Regions from separate parts of the Enterobacter sp. PL_is514 genome, predicted to be linked through region 1. Evidence: riboswitches for the same ligand, from Rfam matches in the RefSeq annotation. Region 1 holds a riboswitch; the other holds the start of a gene.
What was found. A riboswitch is a leader RNA that binds a small molecule or an ion and turns the genes downstream of it on or off. The one in region 1 is predicted to bind cobalamin.
Positions count from the first base shown of each region.

Region 1 (7,252 bases):
TCAATTGCTTGTGCGTGCTTTATTTTAGGGTTGATATTTATCTGTAAACGTCGCTGACAAAACCATTTTAATATTTGTGATCGCGCGCCTGTTTTATTGCTGAAGGCGATTTATATGTTTTTTTAAGCATGATGACCAAAGCAATAATGTCGTAATGGCAGAGGGAAGGCGGTATTCACTGTTTTATTGATATTGGTCATAAACGCCATTCGTAAAATTAAGAAAGAGTGATAAATACATCAAATTTTTGATGAGTGGAGGGGATGTATAATTCAGCACTAATTTTAATTACCCGCTTTCTTGCGTCTTTAAATATTAATCTGAGGATATAACGATGAGTAAAGGGAAGGTTTGGCTTGTAGGGGCAGGGCCTGGCGATGCGTCTTTGATTACGGTAAAAGGTTTGCACTGCATCCGCCATGCGGAGGTGATTGTTCACGATCGCCTGGTAAACCCTGAACTTCTGGCTCAGGCTCCGGCAGGCTGTCTGATTATTGATGTCGGTAAAACCCCAAGCCATCATCCGGTGCCTCAGGAACAAATCAATGCCCTGCTGGTCAAGCATGCCGGGGAAGGGCGCCAGGTGGTGCGCCTGAAAGGCGGGGACCCCTACGTTTTTGGCCGCGGGGGCGAAGAGGCCGAGCAGCTGGCGAAAGCCGGCATGACGTTCGAAATTGTGCCGGGGATCAGTTCCGCGATTGGCGGACTGGCCTATGCCGGGATCCCGGTCACGCACCGTCATTACGCCTCCAGCTTTCATATTGTGACCGGTCATATGTGCCAGGGGAACGACCCGCAAAACTGGCATGCCCTGGCGCAAATCAACGGAACGCTGATCGTTCTGATGGGAATGACGCGGCTGACGGAAATCTGCCAGCAGCTCATCGAGGGAGGCATGTCCGCTGAAACGCCGGTAGCGGTGGTGATGTATGCCAGCCAGTCTCGTCAGCAGATCGCCAAAGGCACGCTGACCGATATTCACCTCGAGGTTGAACGTCAAAAACTGCATGCTCCAGCGCTTATCGTCATCGGTGAGGTGGTCAGCCTGCAGGAGATACTGGCGTTTACCGCATCACATATCGCGCTGAATCAGGTTGTTGTCTGATGTTATCCTGACATTTTCGAAATGGACGAGTGAAACGAATGAGTGAGCATGGTGGTAACGTTCTGGAAACGGGGCTGCAGTTGGGGATCGATCCCGAGCTGCTGTTGGACTTTAGCGCGAACATCAATCCGTTAGGGCTCCCCGATCGCGTCAGGTCGCTCATTGTGTCCCATCTGGATATCATCATGCAGTACCCGGACGTTGAATACCGCCATCTTCATCAGGCGCTGGCCACCGCCAGCCGGTGTGACTATGACCAGACGGTTGCCGGGAATGGCGAAACGGAGCTGATCTATGGCCTGGTGCGAACGCTTGCCCCTCGCCGGGCGATGCTGCTGGTACCGGGCTTTGCCGAATATCGCCGGGCATTACAGCAGCAGGGTTGCGAGATAATTGACCATGCGCTGAGTGAGCAGAACGGGTTCCAGGTGGATGTTTCCATACTGGACGCCGTTCGCGCGCACAGGCCCGATTGCCTGTTCATCGCGACGCCAAACAACCCTACCGGACTCATGCCTGATGCCGGTCTTCTCGACCGGCTGGCCTCGCTGTGCGAATCGCTGCAGATTGCGCTGATTGTGGATGAGGCGTTCATCGATTTTCTGCCGCAGGGCTCCACGCTGGCGCCGCGGCTGGCGGAGTCACGCTATCTTTACCTGCTGCGATCCCTGACCAAGTTTTTTGCTATTCCCGGGCTGCGCCTTGGGTATCTGCTGAGCGGCAATACGCAAACCATTCACCAGCTGAAACGCACCCGTGAGCCCTGGTCCGTGAATGCCTTCTCGGCGCTTGTGGGGCAACATTTGCTGTCGGATGAGGACTATATTGCTCGCAGCCACGCCTTTATCGCCCGGGAGCGGGATTTCCTGTGGCAGGCGATGGCGCGCTTTTCATCGCTGGCGGTCTGGAATCCGCAGGCCAACTTTATTTTCTTCCGCTGTCTGCGTCCGGGTTTCGACCTGAAGGCGGCGCTGCTCGGCCATCACATTCTTATCCGCCACTGCGAAAACTATCCAGGGCTCGATCGCGACTACTACCGGATTGCCGTGCGTACCGAGGCGGAGAACCGCCGGTTTATTGCCGCGCTGACTCACGTTTTACAAGGCTAAGGCGATGGACTATTTCCCGATTTTTTGCAACCTGAAGGGGAAACGCTGCCTGATCGTCGGTGGCGGGCAGGTGGCGACGCATAAGGCGAAGGGGCTGCTGGCGGCCGGGGCGGTGCTGCATCTGGTTGCGCCCACCCTGACGCCGGAACTCGCCAGCCTGCACGCGAGCGGTGACATCGAGTGGTTTCCGGCGACGTTTTCGCCGCAGTATCTGCAGTCGTGCTGGCTGGTCATTGCCGCGACCAGCGATCCGCAGGTGAACCGTCAGGTCGCCGCGGCCGCCAGCGCGGAGCGTATCTTTTGCAATGTCACGGACGACCCTTCGGCTGCCACCTTTATCTCACCGGCCATAATCGACCATTCGCCGGTCATTATTGCGCTGAGCTGCGGGGGCAACGCGCCGGTGTACAGCAAGATCCTCAAAGCGCATGTCGCCGCCCACCTTCCTCCGGGCATGCGGGAAAGCGTGCAGCTGGCGGGGACGCTTCGTGAACGGATTAATCGCGCATGCGGTGACCGGGAGCGCAAGCGTGCATTTTGGGCCGCGTTCTTCCGGCATGCTCCGCTGCAGCAGGCTTTAGCGCAGGAGCACGAGCAAGAGGTCAGGCAGCAGGTCGAGTGGCTCATTCAGCACAGGCTGCTGTCAGAGTAGCGTCACGCCGCCTTTTACCATCCGCAGCAGGTGTTGTTCAGGCCAGTGGCGGGTGAGCTGTTTTTTTACCAGCAGCCATTTCACATAATCGACATCGTCTTTATTTCTGTCCAGCATCAGACCCACGACGCTGCCGCTGTGCGCCACGTTCACCCCGTAAATATCGCACTCCTCCACCAGTGAGAGCAGTGCGTCAAAATCCGGTTTAGGCAACAGCGTCTGGCTGGCGATGGCGCTGAGGGTGGCCGCTTCGCCCATCCGATAAGGGTTTTGCGTTATGCAGGACTCCTGGACTTTACCCCACGCGCGTTCCAGCGCTGGCGCACCGGCCAGTAGCCCCGCCTGACGCGGGATGCGGTGGTAATCTGCCGTACGCAGCGTTTGCGGACTTTCCAGAACGAGCAGGTCGAGAGCGGGCTGGGCGTGGCAGGCGATCTGCGTGGAAGCGTCGTTATGATCGAAAAGGGTCAACTGGCGAAACACGGTGCTGTCGGTGGGTTCGAGCGAAACACAAAGCATTGCCAGCGTGCTTTCGTCGAGCTGACGCCCCAGATGGTGGGCGGTGGCGACGGCGGTGGCGGCGATATCCGCGGTGCTGCTGGCCATCCCTTTGGCAACCGGGATGGTCGAGTGCACGTCAATGCGGATATCCTGGCTTAGCTGCGCCGGATAATGCCAGTGCTGCAACAATCGCTCGACCATCGCGCGCGACAGCGGGCGTTCATCCGCCACGGGTGAGCCGTGGCTCACCTCAACGGTGCTGTACCATTCGACAGGGCAGGAGACCAGCTTCTCACTGCCCAAAATCCAGCCCTGGATAAGCTCACCGCACGACGCGGGGCATTGCGCAACAGCCACGTTTCCACCTTACTGGTCAGAAATTTCTGGAGCATAGTGTCATGAGGATATTCCTCTTACCTTGATATACCGCAAATTCCGACCTGGATAGTCTCCATATTATTTTGCGATCCTGCTGAACGCGTAATGCATCAATGAAATCACACTGACTTACGTTGGGCAGCAATATTATGTTTTTGCCGGGCTTTAATATCCTGATGAATTTTGATCACAATAAAATGAAAAAATATCAAGTAGTGCAATAACTTGTCATAGAACAATAAATATTGAGATTTTAAGCGTGATTATCTTTGCTTTTTATTTTTTGTGATAAAACGTTGAGTTATTGAGAAAGGCGTCAATTATTCTGGCGCCACGTTTTACTCAGCATGGTTTTCATTTGCGGTTAAGTAATTGCCTAAGGTGAATTGAAACGCCGTAAATAGCATTGCTGTTTTGAGAACGAACTCTTTCTCATAATGTAAGCCGACAGGTTTTGCCACATTTGTGGCAGGGAAGGGGGTGACAATCCCCCGCAGCCCCCGCTGCTGTGATGCTGACGACCCCGTAATGACCACTGATCGCGAGATTGGGAAGGACGGGCGAGGAGGACGCTAAGCCAGAAGACCTGCCTGTCGGGAACGTTCAACAACTTCGGTGGGAAGTGGGTTGTACTGATGCATCATACAGTCGAAAGACTGGGACGACGTGTATCTATACCTCCCAACCACCCTGGACAGGATCGGGGTCATGGCGGCAAAGCAGTACGCGTTTGTTCTGGCAGGTACCGGAAGCGGTTGTGGTAAAACCACGGTGACGCTTGGCCTGTTGAGTCTGTTAAAACAGCGTGGATTACGCGTCCAGCCGTATAAAGTGGGCCCTGACTATCTTGATACCGGCTGGCATACCAAAGTCAGCGGCACCTCCTCCCGCAACCTCGACAGCTTCATGCTTCCTGAGCCAATACTCAACGCGCTGTTTTGCGAGCATATGCAGCAGGCGGATATCGCGGTCATTGAAGGCGTGATGGGGCTGTATGACGGCTACGGCACCGATCCGAACTATTGCAGCACCGCCGCGATGGCAAAACAGCTGGGCTGTCCGGTGGTTCTGCTGGTGGACGGCAAGGCGGTTTCTACGTCGATTGCCGCGACCGTAATGGGCTTTCAGCGGTTCGATTCTACCCTCAATATTGCCGGGGTGATTGTCAATCGCGTCAACAGCGAATCACATTATCAGCTGCTCAAAACGGCCATTGAGCACTACTGCACGCTACCCGTCCTGGGCTATGTGCCGCACGTTGAGGGCGTCGGGTTGCCCGAACGCCATCTTGGGTTGGTCACCGCCCGGGAGTCGGCCGCGGACCCGCAGACCTGGCAAAATTTTGCCTCCATTCTTGAACGTACGCTGGATATCGAACAACTTCTCGCGCTCAGCCAGATGGCGTCGCTACCGCAGGGCGCCTGGCCCGCGCGCCCTGACGGGGACGCCGGGCGCGGTTTAACGCTCGCGATGGCCGATGACGAGGCCTTCAACTTCTATTACCCGGATAACATCACGCTGCTTGAACGTACCGGGGTCGACATTATCCGCTTTAGCCCGCTGCGTGATAGCCGCTTACCTGACTGCCAGATGGTCTGGCTCGGGGGCGGTTACCCGGAGCTGCATGCGGCACGGCTTGCGGAAAACACCGCGATGCTCGCCAGCCTGCGGGAGGCGCATCGGCGCGGGGTGGCGATCTACGCCGAGTGCGGTGGGCTGATGTACCTCGGCAGCACGCTGGAAGATAGCGAGGGGGTCACCCACCGGATGGCCAATATTATCCCCGGCCACAGCAGGATGGGTAAACGGCTGACCCGTTTTGGCTATTGTGAGGCGCAGGCGCGCCAGCCCACGCTGCTGGCCGATAGCGGGGAGGTGCTGCGTGGGCATGAGTTTCACTATTCCGACTTCTCCCCCCAAACCCCTGCGGTACTGGCGTGCCGCAAAGTGCGTGATGGCGTGACGATGCAGGAATGGGCGGGTGGCTGGCAGGTTGGCAACACGTTCGCAAGCTACCTGCACCTCCACTTTGCCCAACGCCCCACGATGCTCAGCCGCTGGCTGACGGCGGCGAGGGGGGCGCTATGACCCTGATGGCATGGTGCGTCGCGTGGCTGCTCGATGTCATCATCGGCGACCCGCAACGCTGGCCGCATCCGGTGCGCTGGATAGGCAACCTGATCAATGCGGTGCAGCGGGGTGTTCGCCGCTGCTGCCATAGCGACGCGGCGTTACGCATTGGCGGCGGCGTCATGTGGCTGGCCGTCGTGGGGCTGACCTGGGGCATAGCCTGGGGCGTGCTGGCGTTCGGACGGTGGGTGCATCCCTGGCTGGGCTGGGCGATTGAGGTGTGGATGATATTTACCGTGCTGGCCGGGCGCAGTCTGGCAAACGCCGCGCGGGACGTTGAACGCCCGCTGCGGGCAGGCGACCTTGATGAAAGCCGCGAAAAGCTCTCCTGGATAGTGGGGCGCGATACCTCTCAGCTTCAGCCGGAACAGATCAACCGGGCGGTGGTGGAGACCGTCGCGGAGAACACGGTCGACGGCGTTATCGCCCCGCTGTTCTTCCTCCTGCTGGGCGGCGCGCCGCTGGCGATGGCCTATAAGGCGGTGAATACCCTCGATTCAATGGTGGGCTACAAGCATGAAAAATACCGCGCGATCGGCATGGTCAGCGCCCGTATGGATGACGTGGCGAACGCTATCCCCGCGCGCCTGAGCTGGCTCTTGCTGAGCGTTGCGGCGTGGCTATGCCGCGAGGATCCCTCCCGCGCGCTGCGCGTCGGCTGGCGCGACCGCTACAACCACAGCAGCCCCAACTGCGCGTGGGCTGAAGCGACGGTTGCCGGTGCGCTGGGCATCCGGCTTGGCGGACCCAACACCTATTTTGGCCAGCGCGTGGAAAAGCCGTGGATCGGCGACGCGCTGCGCCCGATTGCGGTAGACGACATTTCCCGAACGATTCGACTGATGTGGGTTTCCTCCACCCTGGCGCTGGCGCTGTTTATCGCAGCACGCTGGCTGATGGCTGGCGCGGCCTGAGGACAAAAGACAATGCAATACATCCAGCAACCCCAGGCGATTGAAGCCAAAAGTTTCGACATCATTGGCGAAATCATTCGCGAAACGCGGCCGGAGTACCGGTTCGCCAGCCCGCTGCATGAGGCGATCGTCAAGCGGGTGATCCATACCACCGCAGATTTTGACTGGCTGGATATTCTCTGGTTTTCAGATGACGCGCTGGATCAGCTTTGCGCGGCGCTCCGTCGCCCGTCCGTTATCTATACCGATACCACGATGGCGCTCTCCGGGATCAACAAAACGCTGCTGGCCACGTTCGGGGGCGAATGCCGCTGCTATATCAGCGACCCGCGGGTGGTGGCGCAGGCAAAGGCCCAGGGAATCACCCGCTCGATGGCGGCCGTGGATATCGCCGTGACGGAAGAGAGCGAGAAGATCTTTGTCTTTGGCAATGCGCCCACGGCGCTGTTTCGCCTGCTTGAGC
Region 1 is NZ_JBVPGN010000036.1:497,987-505,238, forward strand. Features, by position in the region: gene cobA (uroporphyrinogen-III C-methyltransferase) at 335-1,105, shown strand; gene cobD (threonine-phosphate decarboxylase CobD) at 1,144-2,214, shown strand; gene AC0TNG_RS22655 (precorrin-2 dehydrogenase/sirohydrochlorin ferrochelatase family protein) at 2,219-2,866, shown strand; gene AC0TNG_RS22660 (L-threonine kinase) at 2,858-3,724, opposite strand; cobalamin riboswitch at 4,178-4,353, shown strand; gene AC0TNG_RS22665 (cobyrinate a,c-diamide synthase) at 4,454-5,833, shown strand; gene cbiB (adenosylcobinamide-phosphate synthase CbiB) at 5,830-6,789, shown strand; gene AC0TNG_RS22675 (cobalt-precorrin-8 methylmutase) at 6,802-7,252, shown strand, end outside.

Region 2 (7,252 bases), on a different contig from region 1:
TGAACTATCGTGGCGACGGAGGATGAATAATGAATATTCGTGATCTTGAATACCTGGTAGCGTTAGCCGAGCATCGTCACTTTCGCCGCGCGGCAGATTCCTGTCACGTCAGCCAGCCCACGCTGAGTGGCCAGATCCGCAAGCTGGAAGACGAGCTGGGCGTGATGCTGCTGGAGCGCACCAGTCGTAAGGTTCTGTTCACACAGGCAGGTCTTCTGCTGGTGGATCAGGCGCGCACCGTGCTGCGCGAGGTCAAAGTGCTCAAGGAAATGGCAAGCCAGCAGGGGGAGGCGATGTCCGGCCCGCTGCATATTGGCCTGATCCCAACCGTTGGCCCGTACCTGTTGCCGCACATCATTCCGATGCTGCACCAGACGTTCCCGAAACTCGAAATGTACCTGCACGAAGCGCAAACCCATCAGCTGCTGGCGCAGTTAGATAGCGGCAAGCTCGACTGCGCCATTCTGGCACTGGTAAAAGAGAGTGAAGCCTTTATTGAAGTGCCGCTGTTCGATGAGCCGATGATGCTGGCGATCTATGAAGATCACCCGTGGGCGAACCGCGATCGCGTGCCGATGGCCGATCTGGCGGGTGAAAAGCTGCTGATGCTGGAAGATGGCCACTGCCTGCGCGACCAGGCGATGGGCTTCTGCTTCGAAGCGGGTGCGGATGAGGATACCCATTTCCGCGCAACCAGCCTGGAAACGCTGCGTAACATGGTCGCGGCGGGAAGCGGTATAACGCTGCTGCCTGCGCTGGCCGTGCCGCGCGAGCGTAAGCGTGATGGCGTGGTCTATTTGCCGTGCATCAAGCCGGAGCCGCGTCGCACTATCGGCCTGGTATATCGTCCGGGTTCACCGCTGCGCAGCCGCTATGAGCAGCTGGCAGAGGCCATCCGTGGTTCGATGGATGGCCATTTCGACAGCGCGTTAAAACAGGCGGTTCAGGCCGTTTAGTGCCGCTACCCGGTAGGCTTCCGCCATGGTCGGGTAGTTAAAGGTGGTGTTAACGAAGTACTCAATGGTGTTACCACCACCTTTCTGCTCCATTATCGCCTGTCCGATATGAATGATTTCCGCGGCGCGTTCACCAAAGCAGTGAATCCCGAGGATCTCTTTCGTCTCGCGGTGGAACAGGATCTTCAGCGTTCCCACGCTCATCCCCACGATTTGCGCCCGCGCCAGATGTTTAAACTGCGCACGACCCACCTCGTAAGGCACCTTCATAGACGTCAGCTGCTGCTCGGTTTTCCCTACGGAACTGATTTCCGGGATGGTGTAGATGCCCGTCGGGATATCTTCAATCAGATGCGCCGTCGCTTCGCCTTTTACCAGCGCCTGTGCGGCAATGCGTCCCTGGTCGTAAGCGGCTGAGGCCAGGCTTGGGTAGCCAATCACGTCGCCGACCGCGTAAACGTGTGGCAGGGCGGTCTGATACATGCTGTTGACCTTCAGCTGACCGCGGCTGTCGGTCTCAAGTCCGATATTTTCCAGCTGCAGGGAATCGGTGTTGCCGGTTCGGCCGTTGGCGTACAGCAGGCAGTCTGCTTTCAGCTTCTTGCCGGACTTCAGGTGCATGATCACCCCGTCGTCACAGCCTTCGATCTTCTCGTACTCTTCGTTGTGGCGAATGACCACGCCGCTGTTCCAGAAGTGGTAGGAGAGCGAATCTGACATTTCCTGATCGAGGAACGCCAGCAGGCGGTCGCGGGTGTTGATCAGGTCAACTTTGACGTCCATTCCGCGGAAGATCGACGCATATTCGCAGCCAATAACTCCTGCGCCATAGATAATGACGTGGCGGGGTTCATGGTGCAGGCTCAGAATCGAATCGCTGTCGTAGACGCGCGGGTGCGAGAAGTCCACGTCGGCCGGATGGTATGGGCGTGAACCGCAGGCAATCACAAATTTTTCAGCGGTAATAGTTTCAACCGACCCGTCGTGGCATTCGAGTGCCAGGGTGTGTTCATCCACAAAATGCGCGTTGCCCTGCAAAATTTCGCAGTGGTTACGCTCATAAAACCCCTGACGCATACGCGTCTGCTGGTTAATGACGGTATCCGCGTGATTCAGGATGTCGGCAAAAGATGAACGAAGAAGTCGGGAATGGTCGCTGTAAAGAGGGTTCTGGTTAAATTCGATAATGCGGCTAACGGCGTGGCGGAGGGCTTTCGAAGGGATGGTGCCCCAGTGGGTGCAACCGCCGCCGACATTATGGTAGCGCTCGATGACCGCTACTCTGGCTCCCTGTTTCACCAGACCCATAGCAGCGCCTTCGCCGCCGGGGCCGGAACCAATAACTATTGCGTCGTAATCGTAGGAATGTGGCATGGCAAGGCTTACCTGTTCTTATACATAAAAGCAACAGAATCATAACATCATTGCCAGAGTAACCCAATTATCGTTGTGCTTTTTTCCGGCAGTGGAGCACAAACCGCACGTAAACAATCATTCACAAAGCCAGGCAAACAGATTAATTTTATTCTCTGGTATAGTGCCATCAGGCCTTTGGAAGGATTCAACTATCGTGATGGGCGTAAGAGCACAACAAAAAGAGAAAACCCGGCGTTCGCTGGTGGAAGCCGCATTCAGTCAACTGAGTGCCGAGCGGAGTTTTGCCAGTTTGAGCCTGCGCGAAGTCGCACGCGAGGCCGGGATTGCGCCAACGTCCTTCTATCGTCACTTCCGTGATGTGGATGAACTGGGCCTGACCATGGTCGACGAGAGCGGCCTGATGCTGCGTCAGCTGATGCGCCAGGCGCGTCAGCGTATCGCCAAAGGGGGCAGCGTGATCCGCACCTCCGTGTCGACCTTTATGGAATTTATCGGCAACAATCCCAACGCGTTTCGTCTGCTTCTGCGCGAGCGTTCGGGCACCTCGGCAGCGTTTCGTGCCGCCGTCGCGCGCGAAATTCAGCACTTCATCGCGGAACTTGCCGACTATCTTGAACTCGAAAACCATATGCCGCGTGCGTTTACTGAAGCACAGGCCGAGGCGATGGTGACGATTGTATTCAGCGCGGGTGCCGAAGCGCTGGATGTCAGCATTGAACAACGCAAGCAGCTCGAAGAGCGACTGGTATTACAGCTCAGGATGATCTCCAAAGGCGCGTACTACTGGTATCGCCGTGAACAAGAGAAACTGGCACATCAAACCGAAGAGTGAAGGTGAGTAATGAAACAGTCAGGTCAGGATAAAGGGACGCTGTTGCTGGCATTGATCGCTGGCTTATCCATTAATGGTACGTTTGCCGCTATTTTTAGCTCAATCGTGCCGTTTTCGATTTTCCCGCTTATTGCGCTGGTGCTGACGGTTTATTGCCTGCATCAACGCTACCTGAACCGCACCATGCCGGTGGGGTTACCGGGGCTGGCCGCCGCCTGCTTTATTCTGGGCGTATTGCTGTACAGCACCGTGGTTCGCGCGGAATATCCGGATATCGGCTCTAACTTCTTCCCTGCGGTACTGTCTGTGGCGCTGGTGTTCTGGATTGGCTCGCGCATGCGTAGCCGTAAGAGCCAGTTACCAGAGTAAAGGGTTTTGTCATTGTAGGCCGGATAAGCGAAGCGTCATCCGGCTTTTTTGGCAGGTGGCACTTCGCTTACCTGCCCTACAAGGCCATATTACTTCGCCGTGAGGAGTACACCGCACTCCATATGGTGCGTATACGGGAACTGATCGAACAGCGCCAGACGTTCAATACTGTGCGTCTGGCCTAATGTTTCGAGATTCTTGCACAGCGTCTCCGGGTTACAGGAGATGTACAAAATACGCGGGTACGCCTGCACCATCTTCTCTGTTTCGCTGTCCAGGCCACTGCGCGGCGGGTCGACAAAAATCGTCTCACACTGGTAGCTCTTCAGATCGATACCTTCCAGGCGGTTAAACTGGCGAACGCCATTCATGGCCTGGGTAAACTCTTCAGCGGCCATGCGAATGATCTGCACGTTGTCGATATGGTTGGCGGCAATGTTGTACTGCGCGGCGGCCACCGACGGCTTGGCGATTTCCGTTGCCAGCACGCGATCGAAGTTACGCGCCAGCGCCAGCGAGAAGTTGCCGTTACCGCAGTAGAGCTCAAGCAGATCGCCCGTTGACCCTTCCGTCGCCTTCAGCGCCCACTCCAGCATCTGCACGTTCATCGCGGCGTTCGGCTGGGTGAAGCTGTTCTCGACCTGACGGTAAACCATCTCTCTACCCGCTACCGGCAGGCGCTCGTCGATGTAGTCCTGATCCAGCATGATTTTGGTTTTGGTCGCGCGGCCAATCAGGTGAACGTTGATGTTCTGCGCGCGCAGCGCATCGCGCAGCGCTTCCGCCTGCTCGCGCCACTCGTCGTTAAGCGCTTTGTGATACAGGAGAGAGACAATCGCCTGATTGCTTTGCGTGGTCAGGTAGTCAATCTGGAAAAGCTTGTTACGCAGTACCGGATTGTTACGCACACCGTCCATTATCAGCGTCATTAACTGGTTAATGAGCTCGCTCGCCGCCGGAAAGCTGTCCACGCGGATACGGGACTTTGTCTGCTGATCGAAAATGATGTGGTACAGGTCGTCACCGTCGTGCCAGATGCGGAACTCGGCGCGCATGCGGTAGTGGCTGACAGGAGAGCGGAACACCTCGGGAACGGGCGCGTTGAAAGGCGTCATCATACTTTGCAGGCGGACAACTTTCTCTGCCAGCTGCGCGTCGTACTGTTCTGTCGGGAGGTGTTCTGGGGTCATGATGCGTCCTGAGTGATAAAGAATTACGCGGCGATTGTAGGCATTGTTCAGGGGATGTCCAGATTTAATGGCCAATAGCTGTCTGGACATCCATACGTGTCTAATTGTAGCATTCTGTTTCCGGTCTCCTGAGAGTGAAAAGGGAATCCAGTGTAAATCTGGAGCTGACGCGCAGCGGTAAAGACTGGCGGGATGAGCGTTGTAGACACTGTGTAAATGGGAAGTCTTCATCCTTATATAGCCACCTAGCCCGAAGACCTGCCGGGATCACGTCGCATTTGGTTTCATCATCGCGTGCTATCGATGAGGCCTGCGGCATCCTTCTTATATTGTGGATGCTTTAACAATGATTAAAAAAGTATCGCTGTTGACGGCGTTGTCCGTCACGGCATTTTCGGGCTGGGCGCAGGACAGCGCCGACTCGTTGGTGGTGACGGCAAATCGTTTTGAACAACCGGCAAAAACTGTTCTGGCACCGACGTCCGTCGTGACGCGTGAAGACATTGAGCGCTGGCAGGCAAAGAGCGTGGTGGAAATCATGTCACGTCTGCCAGGCGTGGATATCGCGCAAAGCGGTGGAATGGGCTCGAACTCTTCGACTTTTATTCGCGGAACGGAATCTCGCCATGTGCTGGTGCTGGTTGACGGTATTCCTTTGAATAACGCCGGGATCAGCAACGTTCCCGATCTGAGCCAAATCCCGACCTCGCTGATTCAGCGTATTGAGTACATCCGTGGTCCGCGTTCAGCCCTGTATGGCTCCGACGCGATTGGTGGCGTGATTAACATCATTACCGGACGTGATAAGCCGGGTGCAGAAATCTCAGCGGGTGTTGGCTCTAAGGGTTACCAGACCTATGATGGCGCCTTCCAGCAGGTGCTGGATAAAACCAAAATCACCATGGCCGGTAACTACACCTATACCCGGGGTTTTGACATCGCTGCAAAAGATGCGCCGCGCCAGCCTGACCGCGATGGCTTTATGAGTAAATCGCTGTACGGCTCCGTGGAACAGCAGATTACCGACAGCGTGAGCGGCTTCTTCCGTGGCTTTGGTTATGACAACCGCACCGCGTATGACGGTTACGATCACTACGACGCCAACTTTATGGTGGATGGACGACCTGATACTCGCCAGCTCTACAGCCAGAACTGGGATACCGGTCTGCGTTACAACCGGGGGATTTTCCAGTCACAGCTGGTGGCGGGTTACGGTCGCAGTAAAGATCAGAACTATGATCCGAAGAAAGGGCGTTACGCTGATTCCGCCACCATGGATGACGTGAAGCAGTACACCACCCAATGGCTCAACACCGTAGAAGTCGGTCACGGCAACATTGGCGCAGGTCTGGACTGGCAAAAGCAGAAGACCCAGGCTGGAACGGGCTATCTGGAGAAAGGTTACGAGCAACGCAATACCGGCGTCTTTGTTTCGGCGATGCAGCAGTTCAGCAGCGTGACGCTGGAAGCGGCGGCGCGTAATGACGATAACTCTAACTTCGGCAACCATGGCACGTGGCAAACCAGCGCAGCGTGGGAGTTTGTGGAGGGCTATCGCGTCATTGCCTCCTACGGTACCGCTTTTAAAGCACCGACCATGAGCCAAATCCACAGTGCCTCTTACGGTAATCCGGACCTTAAACCGGAGGAGAGTAAGCAGTGGGAAGGGGGCTTTGAAGGCCTGACGGGACCGGTCAACTGGCGTATCACCGGTTATCGCAATGACATTGATAATCTTATTAGCAGCGATCCGCATACGTATCGTTACTACAACGTTGACGAAGCACGTATTAAAGGTGTGGAAGCGACGGCACAGTTCGATACTGGCCCGGTCGGACATCAGATTTCCTATGATTATGTCGACCCGCGTAATGCCAAAACCAACGAAGTACTGGCCCGCCGTTCTAAACAGCAGGTTAAGTACCAGCTTGACTGGCAGGTATGGGATCTCGACTGGAACCTTGCCTATCGTTATCTGGGCACCCGCTATGATGTCGCGATTGATCCAGACACCTATTCGTCAGAACGCGTGAAAATGGGCGGTGTCAGTCTGTGGGATGTCGCAGTTTCGTATCCTGTCACCTCACATCTCACAGTTCGTGGTAAAATAGCCAATCTGTTCGATAAAGATTACGAGACAGTTTATGGCTACCAAACTGCAGGACGGGAATACACCTTGTCTGGCAGCTACACCTTCTAATCCGCGTCCCACCGTGCTGGTGTTTGATTCCGGCGTCGGTGGGCTTTCGGTCTATGATGAGATTCGGCATCTTCTGCCGGATCTCCATTACATCTACGCCTTCGATAACGTCGCTTTCCCGTACGGGGAAAAGAGCGAAGATTTTATTGTTGAGCGTGTGGTGGAAATCGTCACTGCGGTACAAAAGCGCTATCCCCTTGCGCTGGCCGTCATCGCCTGTAATACGGCGAGCACCGTTTCTCTTCCCGCCCTGCGTGAAAAATTCCAGTTCCCGGTTGTGGGCGTCGTTCCTGCAATAAAGCCTGCCGCGCGTCTGACGGCGAACGGC
Region 2 is NZ_JBVPGN010000023.1:1,084-8,335, reverse strand. Features, by position in the region: gene oxyR (DNA-binding transcriptional regulator OxyR) at 30-956, shown strand; gene sthA (Si-specific NAD(P)(+) transhydrogenase) at 930-2,330, opposite strand; gene fabR (HTH-type transcriptional repressor FabR) at 2,527-3,165, shown strand; gene AC0TNG_RS01225 (YijD family membrane protein) at 3,175-3,534, shown strand; gene trmA (tRNA (uridine(54)-C5)-methyltransferase TrmA) at 3,624-4,724, opposite strand; cobalamin riboswitch at 4,829-5,004, shown strand; gene btuB (TonB-dependent vitamin B12 receptor BtuB) at 5,071-6,924, shown strand; gene murI (glutamate racemase) at 6,869-7,252, shown strand, end outside.
Region 2: another riboswitch for cobalamin. It lies ahead of btuB (TonB-dependent vitamin B12 receptor BtuB); the one in region 1 lies ahead of AC0TNG_RS22665 (cobyrinate a,c-diamide synthase).